One region of the Methylomusa anaerophila genome, then DNA from elsewhere that is predicted to be linked to it. Evidence: riboswitches for the same ligand, from Rfam matches in the RefSeq annotation. Region 1 holds a riboswitch; each other region holds the start of a gene.
The links. Region 1 has a riboswitch for cobalamin ahead of MAMMFC1_RS12345 (hypothetical protein). Riboswitches for the same ligand answer to the same signal wherever they lie in the genome.
Positions count from the first base shown of each region.

Region 2: linked by a shared signal. The riboswitch ahead of MAMMFC1_RS10795 (TonB-dependent receptor domain-containing protein) and the one ahead of MAMMFC1_RS12345 (hypothetical protein) in region 1 are both predicted to bind cobalamin.
Region 3: linked by a shared signal. The riboswitch ahead of cobT (nicotinate-nucleotide--dimethylbenzimidazole phosphoribosyltransferase) and the one ahead of MAMMFC1_RS12345 (hypothetical protein) in region 1 are both predicted to bind cobalamin.

Region 1 covers NZ_AP018449.1:2,719,068-2,723,724, reverse strand. The annotation lists gene MAMMFC1_RS12355 (2-hydroxyacyl-CoA dehydratase subunit D) at 1-833, opposite strand, end outside; gene MAMMFC1_RS12350 (4Fe-4S binding protein) at 826-1,773, opposite strand; gene MAMMFC1_RS12345 (hypothetical protein) at 1,763-2,659, opposite strand; cobalamin riboswitch at 2,928-3,109, opposite strand; gene MAMMFC1_RS12340 (ABC transporter substrate-binding protein) at 3,286-4,254, opposite strand; gene MAMMFC1_RS12335 (precorrin-8X methylmutase) at 4,262-4,657, opposite strand, start outside.
Region 2 covers NZ_AP018449.1:2,384,813-2,389,469, forward strand. The annotation lists gene wecB (non-hydrolyzing UDP-N-acetylglucosamine 2-epimerase) at 1-1,037, shown strand, start outside; gene MAMMFC1_RS22895 (calcium-binding protein) at 1,273-2,247, shown strand; cobalamin riboswitch at 2,427-2,609, shown strand; gene MAMMFC1_RS10795 (TonB-dependent receptor domain-containing protein) at 2,741-4,657, shown strand, end outside.
Region 3 covers NZ_AP018449.1:814,558-819,214, reverse strand. The annotation lists gene cobT (nicotinate-nucleotide--dimethylbenzimidazole phosphoribosyltransferase) at 32-1,066, opposite strand; cobalamin riboswitch at 1,199-1,385, opposite strand; gene MAMMFC1_RS22580 (cache domain-containing protein) at 1,863-2,624, opposite strand; partial or broken gene MAMMFC1_RS22830 (methyl-accepting chemotaxis protein) at 2,651-2,786, opposite strand; gene MAMMFC1_RS03690 (AEC family transporter) at 3,213-4,157, opposite strand; gene cobT (nicotinate-nucleotide--dimethylbenzimidazole phosphoribosyltransferase) at 4,468-4,657, shown strand, end outside.

The sequences.
Region 1 (4,657 bases):
TTCGGAAAGATCACCGGCGACCCGGCAAGAAAGACCTTGTACGGATTCTGGCGCGGAGCTTCCGTCTGAAAGCGTTGTATCACCAGCGCCAGTTGCTCGGCCCAGCGATCAAGATCGTCCAGCATAAACGTATTGGCAATGCAAAAAAACCATATGCCGGGAAGGATATTGCGTCTTTTTAAATCAATGAGTGCCTGAAACAGCTTCCAGACATGCATAAAGGCATTCATCGAATAGAGGAGGCCTTGTCTTTTTAGTGTAACTCCTGTTTTTTCCGCTAGAAACTGTTTTAAGGCATAGATTTCCTCAAGCCAGCGCTTTTGGCCCTTTTCATTCTGTTTGACATGGGGAAGCTCCAGATAATGCAGGGGTCCGATCTTCTCTCTGGCGATTTCCGGCATTTTCACAACCCAGTCGCAGGTCGTCGGGACAATTGTGGCGTCATAACCAGCCGCTGCGCCGGCAAAGTCCATACTGCCAATATAGGATTTGAGCATGGGGCACATCAGCACCGGCAGATAAGCTGCGGAAAGCCGCTGCGCCGTATAGGAGCCGCTGCACAGTTTCACCGGATGAACCCCGAAAGCATGAAACAGTTCCCATGGTGCCTGGATGCAAAACAGGCCAATGAGCGGCCGGCCAACCTTTTCTCTGAGCCGGGAAGGCTGCAGCGGCAAGGTTAATAAATCCAGAAAATAGTCGAACTCGGCAACATAGTCGGCTCTTGCCTTTAATGCGTCAATTTCCTGCTCATATTCTTCACAGGTTTTTTCATACGCCTTTGCCCGCTGTCTTAGACGCCGCTCTTCCTCTTTCGACACCATGTTATCCATTGGCTGATTTCCTCTGTTGATAGTTTTCGGCAACATACCTGCGTGACGACGAAAATATATCGTGATTAAAGAATTTTACAGTTAATGTGTTGTCTTCCGGACAAGATTCGATACAGCGCAGGCAAAGCATACAGTCTTCGCTCATTACGTTTTTTTCACTGGTTTCCAGATGCACGTCCCGGATATCCACCGGACACATTCTTTGGCAGTTGCCACAGCCTAAGCAGGTATGACCTTTTTTTTCAAAGCGGATAAAGCTAAGTTTGCGGGTCATCTGAATCAAGGGGAGCATCGGACAGAACAGGCAAAAAAACCGGTCCTTGAAAAAACTCCCGACCAGCGTGACGGCGGCAATGGTGAGGGATAAAACCGAGAAGGTCAGCGTGATCGTGTTCGTATAGTCCAGGGCGAGATTGCGGGTTTGCCCGGCAAACAGCGGCATAATGGGCTTGGCCGGGCAAATTTGACAGAACAGCAGGTAAAAATCCCGGTGCAGCCCCCCAAATGCCATTAAGAACGGCGTAATAATCAGCAGGGCCAGCAGTACATATTTAACCGGCTTCAGGCGCTCCCGGGTTTTCCAGGAAAACTCCGTTTCCCGGATTCCCAGCTTCTTTCTGAGCTGGGACAGCCAATCCTGCAGGGTGCCAAACGGGCATATCCAGCCGCACCATAGTTTTGACAGCAGAATTGCCAACAGAACAAAGAGAAGAAAATACAGTACTACCTTAAAGCTTTTATAGGAAAGCAGTTCGGGAAATAAAAAGGCTAGGCTCCATTGCCCCTGCAAGGCCATGAGATAACAATACCCGGCGCAGCCAGGAACATAAGGACAGGAAAAACAGGGAACCGAGTAGCCCAGGTTTACTCCGGCCCGGCCGCCGTAGGTCCAGAAAACAAACATGAAATTTTGAATTAGTAACCGTAAGTTATCTACCATGATACCGGAAGCTCCTTCTGCGAAATAATACAACGGTGATACTGACTGCCATGGCCAAGAAGAAAAGAAGCAGGCCATGGGTAAGGTTGTTGTGAGCCAAGTATGAGCGGCGCAGTAAAAAATTCATTGAGGTTTTGTACACTTCATTGCCGACAGCTTCTTCCGCATAGACGATGGTCTCCTTATACGCATTGTAGCCGCCGTTATCCAGGCGTTTATCGTGAGGCGGGGTAAAAGAAAATATACCGGCGGCATCAGGCAAAAGTTTTTCCGAAGTCTTGTTGCGCAAATCAAGGATCTGCATTTCCCGGACAGCATGACCGGGCGAATAAACCGGCTTATACAGAAACCGGAACGTTTGGCCTGTCATCAGCGTCCTGTACGGATTGCCGGATAAGTCCAGTTCAATGGCGGGAAATACTTTGGTATTTTTCGCCATCGCCCGGCCTTGCTCTATCCGCTTATCCATCCCGTCCGCATACAGGGGAAAAGTCGTCTGGGCCGTAAAATGCTCTCCCTGGCGGCTACCTGTGACAACCACGTGATAAAAAAACCGGGAAGAGGTATTAACCCGCAGGAAGTAGCGGCCATCCTGCTGCTCGACGGGAATCCGGTAATACTGTTTTTCACCGGTTTGGCGGCCGTCATGGTAAAAAGCGGTTAAATCGGTAAGCTCAGCAAGCGTTAGTGATTCGGCACTGCTTGTAATATAAATAGTCTGCGTTGCCGATCCGTCCCGCTCATCCTGTTTCGTACCATACTCCAGCCAGAGAAATGCCGGTCTGTCTTCAAAGCCGCTGCATTCCGCGCTATGAACAAGCAGCAGGAATGCCAAAAAAATACCCGCCAGTATATTCCGGGTACGCAGTATTTTGTTATGCGGCAAATATAATCCTCCTCTCCTCCGCATGGCCTGGGCCTCGTCTACAGTGAACTCGTTTCAGCATCACTGAAACACGGGGATTCAGGTGGAGAGTCTGCTCCACCTGAATTAACGCCGCCTGTAGAGGCGGGAGTCTTGACTTATTATCAAGCTGAATCCGGGCAAATAGAAAAGTCTTCTGAACAGAGTGCAGAAGACTGGAAGACTGGAAGTAAGCAAATGTTAAAAAACATTCTTTTGGTCAAATCCCCTCCTCATCGCTCGTGAGTAAACGGTGATTTTCAGTCAGGCAGTTCTCCTGGCTCCGGATCAACACTTGCCCAAACCTTCCCAGGACTTTCGCCCCAGTGGCATTCCTTGGGTTTGCTCCCCGTTACAGTGGCGGGACCGCGCCGGTATTGCACCGGTCTTCCCTATTAAGCCCCGTAGGGCACCTGTCTCAATATCTATGAAATTGTAAATCTCGGCTGAAATAATTTGATACACGGCCTGACGGATAGCTAACAGCTATGTAAGGATGGCTCCCGGTGCTTCCAGGCTACGGGAATCTGTATGGCAGGATTCTCGCCTAACCCGCTCTATGTACCTGCAAAAGGAAGCAAAAGAAGACCGGCCCCCGCTTCCAGCTGCTACTGTCCGAAATACTGCGGATACGCAGCCGCGGCTATAGCGTATACGCCGTTTACGATATACTGCGAGGAGCAGTACATGTAAGCATCCGGCACCGTAACCAGCCTGCGCTGCTGAATCGCCGTCACGGCTTGCAGCGCCTGGTCGGCCAGCAGGTCGGCCTTGAACTGCCGCATATCCGCATTCCGGCCACTGCGGTCGGCAACCGGAATGAGAAACACATCCGGATTCACCTTAACAATTTGCTCCTTGGACAACTGACCGTTCGTCGGCAGGCCGGCCAAGGCCGCCCCGTTTTGGACGCCGGCATGCCGGCAGATATCATCGAACAGACTGTCCTTGCCGCCGGTTACCCCCATAGTACTAAAACGGACAACCACCGGCTGCCGGCCGCCAGGTATCTGACTCACTTTGGCGCGAATAGCGGCAAGCTTAGTCTCCATTTCAGCAATGATCTGCGCTCCGGCTTGAGCTTCGCCGACAACGCCGGCAATTTCCGCGATTACATCCCTGATTTCTCTAACTGTTTTCGGTGCCTTATACAAATACACAGGGATACCGGTATCCCGCAAGATCTGAATCAGTTCCACCGGCTGCCAGTCGGGAACAAGCACCAGGTCAGGCTGCAGTTTGATTATCGCCTCCGCGTCGGCAGTTGCCCTGCGGGGTATTTTTTTGGCCTGGGCAGTAATATTGGAAATTTTGCCATCATCCGCCAGGTAGGTTAACGCGGCAATGCGCTGGGCGGGAACCAGGTCAACCAAAATTTCATCCATAGCAATCCCCAGCGAGACAATCCGCTGCGGTTTGTCCTTTAAGACCATAATCTGACCTTTGTTATCTGCCAGCCCATAACTTGCCGCGCCTTTGCCCATCTGAGCCGTCTGATTGGTAGTACAGCCGCTTATCCACAGCGCCATACATATCACAATAACCATTCTTACTATTCTTACTATTCTTACTATCATTACATATTTACTTGCCTGGCAGCATATACAGCAGCGCGTTTATGGCCGACGCAGCAATCGCGCTTCCTCCCTTGTTGCCGTGGACAGTGATATAAGGTACCGGTGAATGCGCAGCCAGGTATTCCTTGGACTCCGCCGCACCGACAAAGCCTACCGGGACGCTGATAATTACCGCCGGACGGACCTGGGACTCCTGCATGATTTTTATGGCTTCAAACAGGGCGGTCGGAGCATTGCCAACAGCCAGAATGGCGCCGTCCAGTTTATCGGCAAAAGCCCGTATGGCTGCCATAGCGCGGGTAATGCCGGCCTGTCTGGCCTGTTCGGCAATACCGGAATCGGCAATCAGGCAATGCGCTTCACCGCCATACTCGGCCAAGCGCCGTTTGTTAATGCCGGTACG
Region 2 (4,657 bases), 330 kb from region 1:
ACCGGGAAATGCTTGACCAGGTTCTAAGCCTGTTTCAGATAGAACCGCACCACGATCTTGACATTATGTGCAAAGGTCAGACTTTGTTTGATATTACCTGCCGGTCCATACAAGGTTTAAACCAGGTGATGGCGCAGGAAAAACCCGATATCGTCCTGGTGCACGGCGATACCACCACCACATTCGCCGGCGCCCTGACCGCCTTTTACCACCAGATTGCCGTCGGCCATGTGGAAGCCGGGCTCCGGACCCATAACAAGTACTCCCCCTTTCCCGAAGAAATGAACCGTAAACTGACAGGCTCGCTGACGGACCTGCATTTTGCTCCCACCGGGACGGCCAGGGAGAATCTCCTGGCGGAAGCCGTAGGCCCCGAGAGTATTTTTGTTACCGGCAACACGGTGATCGACGCTCTGAAGGCCACGGTTGACCCCGCTTATCGTTTTGCCGACAACATATTGCAGCAGGTTGATTATGCGACCCTGAAAATCATTCTTGTAACCACCCACCGGCGGGAAAACCTGGGTGAGCCTATGCGCCGCGTTTATCAGGCCCTGCGTGATATTGCCGCGGAATTCAGTGACAAGGTGGAGATTGTATTTCCGGTGCATAAAAATCCCCTGGTACGGAAAGTGGTGCAGGAGGAACTGGGCGGAGTCAGTCAGGTGAAATTGATTGATCCCTTGGATTATCAGCCTTTTGCCAATTTGATGGCCCGCTCCCACCTGATTCTCACCGATTCGGGCGGCATCCAGGAGGAAGCGCCGGCCCTGGGAAAACCGGTGCTGGTGCTCCGGGATACTACCGAACGGCCGGAGGCTATCGAGGCCGGCACGGTAAAACTAATCGGCACCGACAGGGAAAAAGTTTACGCTGCCACCAAACTTCTTCTTACCAATCAGGCTGAATATGAACGAATGTCCAATGCCTGCAATCCCTATGGCGACGGCTTGGCTGCGGCCCGCATTGTAAAATGCGTTTTATGGAAATATGGCTTAACCCGGGAGCGGCCCGGCCAATTTTGCGGCGGCAAGTAGAACGGGGCGTCGGCGGTTGCCAAGCGCCCCGTTTTTTTTTTTGGCTTTTTTAAAAAAAAATTGAGAAATATAGGAAAAATACCTCATCTGAGGCATTTACGGCCTCCTTGTCCTGAGATATGCTGAAAGCAGAAACCGGGATTGTCCTGCTCCTCACGGCGGGGTAAAAACTCATGGAATTACCTCCGGTTCTGGTTGATAATCTACAATACAAGGGACAAAGGAGTGAATGAAAATGGCTGATATTTACGGGAGCAATCGGTCTGACTTCTTATTCGGCGGCAGCGGCAGCGACGCGATCTACGGCTATGACCGTTCCGACCTTCTGTTTGGCGGGGACGGCGACGACTCACTCGATGGCGGGGACGGTGACGACCTGCTGTATGGCGGCGGCGGCAGCGACTACTTGTACGGCGGCAGCGGCAGTGACTTGTTGTTTGGCGGCGAGGGCAGTGACTATCTGGACGGCGGCGAGGGCAGTGACGTGCTGTTTGGCGGCGCCGGCGACGATTATCTGGACGGCGGCGAGGGTGACGACCTGCTTTTCGGCGGCGAAGGCAACGACCTGCTGTTTGGCGGCGCCGGCAATGACCTGCTTTTCGGCGGCGAGGGCAACGACTTGCTTTTCGGTGGCGAGGACAACGACTTGCTTTTCGGCAGTGGCGGCGACGACTGGCTGGACGGCGGCGACGGCAGCGACGACCTGTACGGCGGCGCCGGCAACGACACCTATATTGTGGACAATCCCGGCGATGCGGTGCAGGAGAATCCCGGGGAAGGTGTCGACTCCGTAACCCTCTTGAATCTCACCAGCTATACCCTGCCGGATAACGTGGAAAACCTGTTTGGCATCAATACGGACGGTCTCATCCTGACCGGCAACAGCCTGGACAACATAATCGACGGCGGCGACGGCAGCGACACCCTCTATGGCGGCAGCGGCAGCGACGTCTACAGCTTCCAGGGCGACTTCGGCCATGATACCATTGCCGCGGCCCCGGACAACCGCTATGACACGATCGACTTCAGCGCCTTTGCCAGTTCCGCCGCCGCCGTCGGCCTCGGCGGCAGCAGCGGCGGCGACCTCATCGTCACCATCGGCGCCAATACCGTCACCATCGCCGACTGGGACCAAAGCGGCGGCAACAGGCTCAGCACCTTCGTCTTCAGCGACGGCGTCAGGACAACCAACGGCACAAGCTGGCTGTAAGCGCCGGCGCATCACCCCTTTCGGCGGCAACTGAACATCAGCATGGCCCGATACAGACCCGGTCGCGTGAGGGACCGGGTCTTGTCAAGTTTTTTAATAATTTATGCATAATTATCTATCGAATACCTCATGTGAGGGATTTACGTCCTGTTTGTCCTGCGATATCATAAAAAGCAGAAAAGGAAAATACAGGGATAGGTGCCCTTGGGGCTTAATAGGGAAGACCGGTGTGATGCCGGCGCGGTCCCGCCACTGTAACGGGGAGCAATCTCGCCTAGTTGCCACTGAAGCGGTCTGCTTCGGGAAGGCGCGGGGAAGCGATGAGCCGGAGTCAGGAGAACTGCCTGTCCGGCAATCGCCATTTGACCTGCGAGCGACAGGGAGGAGATTACGAACGGCCGGCGGCAAGCCTGTCCGCCAATTAGCGTAAGTACTCCCGTGAGGGAGTTTTTTTTATATAATCCTTGTATCAACATGGAGGGGGAGAAATTGGTTGAGACAACACAAAGCAAAACAAGCAAAGCAAAGCGGCAAGTTAAAGAAAAAAGCTTTGGCCATGCGGATCTGCTGCGCCCTGGCCCTGGGTTTCGCGGCCCAGCCCGGGGGCCCTGCCTATGCGGCTGAAGCGGGGGCCTCGGTGACGGTGGAGGCGGATAGCGTGAAAGAAACGACGGCGGATGCTTCCGGCCAAATAAATTACGGTACGTCTTATACAGACGTGACCATCCAAAATAGCGGCCGCTGGCGGCCGATGGATGCCATAACGTTTGGCGATCCGTACTATCTTCCGGTTTACGAGATTTATATCGATAAGCTTGACGTAAAGGCCGGCGGCATTATTGATTTGACCTGGCAGGAAACGCCTAATCCGGTGTTTTGGGGAGAACAGTTTGGAATAGGCGGGAGTAACTTTTTCCGTAATTTATGGGTAACGGACGCCACGCTGGCGGACGGCGCGGTTTTCCGGATCAGCGCGGCACCTGCCGTCTATAATGGGGAATACTCTCTCAGTGTCACCCCGTCAGTGAATCGTATCACTTTGGGAAGCTATACCAGCCCGGTGGCCGGCGGCGGCACAATATATGTCCAGCTTGGCAATATCATCGGTTTTGATCCGCTGAAGATCAACAGCAGTTCGAAGACTTTCGGAACAAGCGGGACGAGGTTTTTAACAATTTATGAACAAACATCCGGCCAGTTCCGGATTGCCGGCCAGGCCTCCTATCTGGACGCCCCCCTGAATGTCTACAAAGTGACGCCGGTGATCGAGACTTCGGAGGCAGGCGGCAACGAGTATCAACCCGAATATATGGTGTTTGCCGATCTGCTGGACTATACCGTCGACAACACCGGCCTTCTGTCGGAGTCGGCCAAAACCGCCGGCGACATGCAGCTGGCGATGCGCAACCTGTGGCGGCTGGAAAATGCCAACACCCTCAGCCGCCTGGACGAACTGCACACCCCCGAGGCCAGGCGCCGGGAAGGCATCTGGACCAACGCCTACGGCGGCCGGTTTACCAATAACAGCAGCTACGGCCGCAGCGTGCGGGAAAACTATCACGGCCTGCAAGTCGGCTACGATCAGGAGCGCCCCGGCGGTTTCTACGGCGGCCGGCTGTATACCGGGCTATTCTTCCAGCAGACCAGGGCCGACACCGGCCTTCATACCGGCAGCGGCAGCTCCGAGAGCAGCGGCTTCGGCGCCTATGCCGCCTGGGTGGGCCGTAACGGCCGCTATCTGGACCTCATGCTGCGGGGCTCCAAACTCCACAACGATTACTATTTTTACAGCAACGGCGGCAAAATCGACGCCGACTACCATGCCTGGGCCTTCGGCCTCAATGCCCGCTACGGCCTGCATAAACCCCTGACCAACGGCTGGTTCTGGGAACCCCACGTCGGTCTGGCCGCCGGCCGGATCGATGACGCGGATTATCCCACCAGCAACGGCTTGCAGGTGACCCAAGGCAAGGTGGACGTTCTGACCGGGCAGGTGGGCGTGCTGGCCGGCCGGTCCCTGGGCGAAAAAGGGAATTTCTACGCCAGGGTGACGGTCAACCATGATTTCGCCGGCAGCGGGTCCCTGCGGGGCAGCTATTCCGGCGGGACCCAGGCCATAGAAACCGGCGCCGCCAGGGATACCTGGTGCGAGCTGGCCCTGGGCGCCAATGCCAGGATCTCCCCCAGCGGCAATTTCAACGTGAATGTGCTCCACACCTTCGGCGGCGATGTCAAGACCGACTGGCAGGTAAACGGCGGCTTCAACTGGCGGTGGGGCGGCTTCGCTTCCCGGCAGAAACCGCCGGCTCAGCCCCAGGAGGCGGCAGCGCCGGCCGTGACGCCGGCAGCGGTTGCCGGCAGTACGCCGGCGAGCGGGCCTGAACCGCCGGCGGAGGGCGCCGGCAGCAAC
Region 3 (4,657 bases), 1.9 Mb from region 1:
TAATATATCCTCCTCAATATCCTCCTAAGAATTAAGAATTCAGATCCAAGTTATGCAACACTTTAATTGCCACATTTAGCATATCTACTACTACTGAAGCCCCGATGGCTTCCCCCAGACGCACCCCCATATCCAGGCAGGCTTTCAGATTGAGCAATTTTAGAGCAATAATATGCGCCGGCTCACCGGATAAGTGAGAAGCAAGCATATATTCCTTGCTCAAGGGATGAATGGCATTGGCAATTAATGCCGCCGCCGTGGTGTTAAGACCGTCAATGACAACAGCACAGTGGTTGGCTGCCGATCCGAGAACAACACCGGCCAAGGCGCCGATCTCAAAACCGCCTACCTTGGACAATACGTCTATTCCGTCCGCGGCATCCGGCTTGTTTACGGTTAGGGCGCGGCGGACGACATCGATTTTCACCTTCAGCCGGCTGTCGGATATGCCTGTGCCCCGGCCGGTGACCTGTTCGGGCGCAAGTCCGGTAAAAGCGGCGACAATAGCTGCACTGGCGGTAGTATTGCCGATTCCCATTTCACCAAGGCTAAAACAGGTATAACCCTGCCGGACCCGGTCGTTCACAATTTCGATTCCTGTTTCTATGGCCTGGATAGCCTGCTCACGCGTCATAGCCGGTCCCTGGGTAAAGTCCTGGGTGCCGTAGGCAATTTTGCGGTGCCACAGCCCGGCAACATGGGATAAATCGCCGGCCACTCCCATGTCCGCCACTACCATGTTCGCCCGGCAAAAATTGGCGAAAGCATTGGCACTGCCGCCTTTGGCCAGCAGATAGTTGGCAGTCATCTGCAGCGTTGTTTCCACCGGATAAGCACTGATCCCGTGTTTGGCGACCCCATGGTCGGCGGAAGTTATAACCATGCAGTTGCGTACCAATTCCGGCTGTGATTGCCGCAGTATGCCCGCATACTGTCTTACCATGCCCTCCAGGCGGCCAAGACTTCCTTTTGGCTTTATCTGGCTGTCCAACCGGGCTTGTACCTCTTCCATTACGACTGTGTCCGGAGCAGAAATTTTTGACAGTGTCTCTGGTAATATACCCATAACTTATTCCAACCCCCATTTTTTGCTTATTTATTCTGGTGTTCAGAACATTCAGAACCTTATAGCCAAATTTAAAAAATAAAAGGCTTCTTTGGATATTATCCAAAAAAGCCTTCTTTTCCATGAAGAACTTTGTTAAAACGGATAAAGGCAGGTCTCCTGGCTCCCGGTTCATTGACTGTTTACGCCTTCCCCTTGCGAGTGGCCTTGTAAAGTCTTCCCGGTACAGTGGCGGGCCCGCGCTAGCGGCATAAGCATCATGCCTAGACTTCCCTATTATCCTCCAGTCGGCTGGAGGCACCTTTTCCGTGAATAATATGTAATTTGTAACTATTATAACAGAGCCGTAGCAGTTACGTCAAGCCAGGCTGAAACCAATATATATTGCACTATTTATATGATGATGAAGTGTTTGAACGTACCTATGAACTTACTCCAGAATACGGCATACTGCTTTCAGTGATAACGAAAAGTAGCGCGCATTTTCAGCAGTGGCTTGAGGTTCTCCCTTTTTATAGTAATATAAAGATAGAAGGAGTAGAATTTTATGCCAGGTGATTGCACTGGCTAAATATCGGTTGGGTAAAGCTAAGACAGTATCAAAACGCTGTCCGTTTTATTAAGATGATAGAAGATGTTCTGGGTAGCATACTGAAGGAAAATGACCAATCCTAAAGGAGGATTGAAGGCTAAGAATCGTCTTTGCTATGGCAAAGCTGGAAATGCAAAGAACTTGCGAATTTCGCAGGTTCTTTGCATTAGAAAGGTTTTATTATAAAAAAAGCAGAAAGTCTCTCTAGTTTAACCCGGCCTGTATTTTTTCGTTAACGACAACAGACCACTGTTTACCCGGATAAGCATTGTATCCTTTAGTGTGGGCAAAACCCCATATTTGTGTTTTTCCGTTTGCCTCCTTTTCTAACGTATAACCGTACATTTCACCGGCAATGGCTTTGCCGACGGCTTCCAGGTGCTGTAGGCTGGTAGATAAAATACCGGCGCGGTTTTTAGATGCAATTACAAGGCCGTCTTTATTCACAACGAAAATATCACCGGTACTGCCAATTCTGGCTGATTCAATGATGTCATAAATGAAATTCCAATTGAAACGGGTAGTGAATATTCCCAGAATATTGCCTGTTTCGTCTTTGACCGGACAGGAGTAGGAAATGGTATGTCCACCTGCGGAAGCTGAGTAGTACATGTCACTAACATATACGTTTTTCCCGTTTATGGTTTGTTGAAACCATTCCCTGCCGGACATGTCTTGTCCTACAATTTCCTGGTTCACTCCTGTGGCAACAACCTTGCCTTGTAAGTCTAGCAGATAGAGGTCATAGTATACCTCGTAGATGTCTACCGTATTTTTCATAAAGGAAGTAGCCAGGCTGATATTTTCTTCATTGGGGTGTTTCAAGCAAAGGATAATCTTCTCGAATGTTGCCCATGCTTGTACGTCACAGTTGCGTTCGAACAAATTACGGTCAATTTTGTCAATAGTGTCAAAAGCGACATCCGCTGTCCTTACGGCAATTACTTCATTAGCTTTTGTATGCATATTACTGATTAGTACTCTGCTTTCTTTAGTGGCTGTAAAACTTCTTTCGGCTAATTTTTTAATTTCGTCGGCTACAACCCCAAAGCCTCGCCCGGCATCTCCTGCTCTGGCGGCTTCAATAGCCGAGTTTAATGACAGCAAATTGGTCTGTTTACTAATATCCTCGATAGTGCGGACAATGTCCCGTACTTTTTGGTTCGCTTCTGTCATTTCTTTTAAAAGGACGGAAATGTCGAGAGTTGTAACTGAATTTTCTGCCATATAAATACCCCTTTCTTCATGAAAAAGAATAATCAAAACGGGAAGTTTCGAGAACGAACATATCTTTCTGAAGTAGTGGGCTAAAAGAGTGGCAAAAATAATAGTCCTTTTCCCCAGATTTAATAGACTGAGGAAAAGGACATCTTTGTCGTTCCTATATTATAAATGTTGTGATTATTCTATAAATCGACAATTAGGCACAAAATTTGTAATTCCTGCTAATGATAAAAAGAAATTTTTATTAAATTTTTGTTAATTTGGGCCGGGCATTGACTTAATTGCCTTATTTGAAGCGAAAGGTGGAAAGCATATGGGGTCGTGGGGCATTCACGCCATCATGTTCGTTACAACGCTTATGATTGGAATGGTGACAAGACTGGCTAATGTAGTAACAAAAATCATTTCGGTTGCGTATTCATCATCGGATTGATAAGTTGTGGCCATCATGGCAACTGTAGTCATAGACGGAAGTCCAACAATTATTGTTAATATAGTCCGCGGAATCTGGGGCAGAAAAAAACCCAAAAAGTAATAAACAATAACCGGTAATACTAACATTTTAACTATCGTTGAAACTAATATGCTTGGTTTTTTGATTATATTGTCCACGGAAACATAAGCCAAGGCACCGCCTAAATACATCAGTGTCAAATACTTGCTTGTACCGCCGGTGCCCGCAATTGTGCTCATAAGCAAATCCGGCACCGGAATCTTAAAAAGCATGATGATAAAAGCAATACACAATGCAACTGTAGTAGGATTAAGCATATTTCTAACCGCATGCAACGGATTTGAATTTTTCTGATGCCGGCTGCATAAATAAACCCCGAATGTCCATAACAATGCCATGTCGACCAGGGTGTAAACCGCGATGCAAACCTGGGCAACCGGCTCTTTGAATATTGCCTGTATGAGCGGTATCCCCATAAAGCCCATATTGCCAAAGGTTAAAAGAGCCACATAGATATTTGCGCTCTTGCCTTCCAGTTTGCACAGTTTGCTCATTGCCACGCTGGCAAGGATAAGAAGGGAAAAACAAAATACCACGCCCATGGTGAATCTGCCGCTGATCAAAAACTCCCTGGCCGTAACGCCGCTTCCCGCAACAACACTAAATATTAATGCCGGGAGAATGATTTTAACGATAAGCCGGGATAGAGTATTCAGCGCATCTTTCGTAAAAATGTCGGTCTTGGCGGCAATAAAACCTATCGCCATAAGTATTGCGAAGATTATAATCTGATTGGTTATAGCAGCGATCTGTGCCGTCACTTTTGTCCGCACCCTTCTTCTTTAGTTTGATCTATATGGAACGCATTAAAAGAATTGAAATTGTATCCCGGATGTGTTAATTCCTTAATGGGACATATATAATCATGTGATTCCGCATATATTTAAGTACCGCAATTTGTCAGTTTAGCATGGGCTAAGTCGATGAGTCGATATCATTCACATTGTACCAAATTTATTACCGTAGAAACAGTGTTATTATGCGGAACGTGTAACCGGACTGTCTTTAAGCAGCTCGTGGCAATTACTTAACTGAGCAGATACGGGGTTGTTTAATTTTTCGGAGGTCATTATGAAATCATTGGAATCTATTATCAGGTCGATTGAACCACTCAACCAGGACAGCATGCTGTTGACCCAACAGCGGCTGGATAGCTTGACCAAGCCCCCAGGCAGTCTGGCGGTATTGGAAAAGATGGCCTGTCAATTGGCCGGTATTCAGGGGAAATTGCCTATAACGCTGCCGAACAAGGCCATTTTGC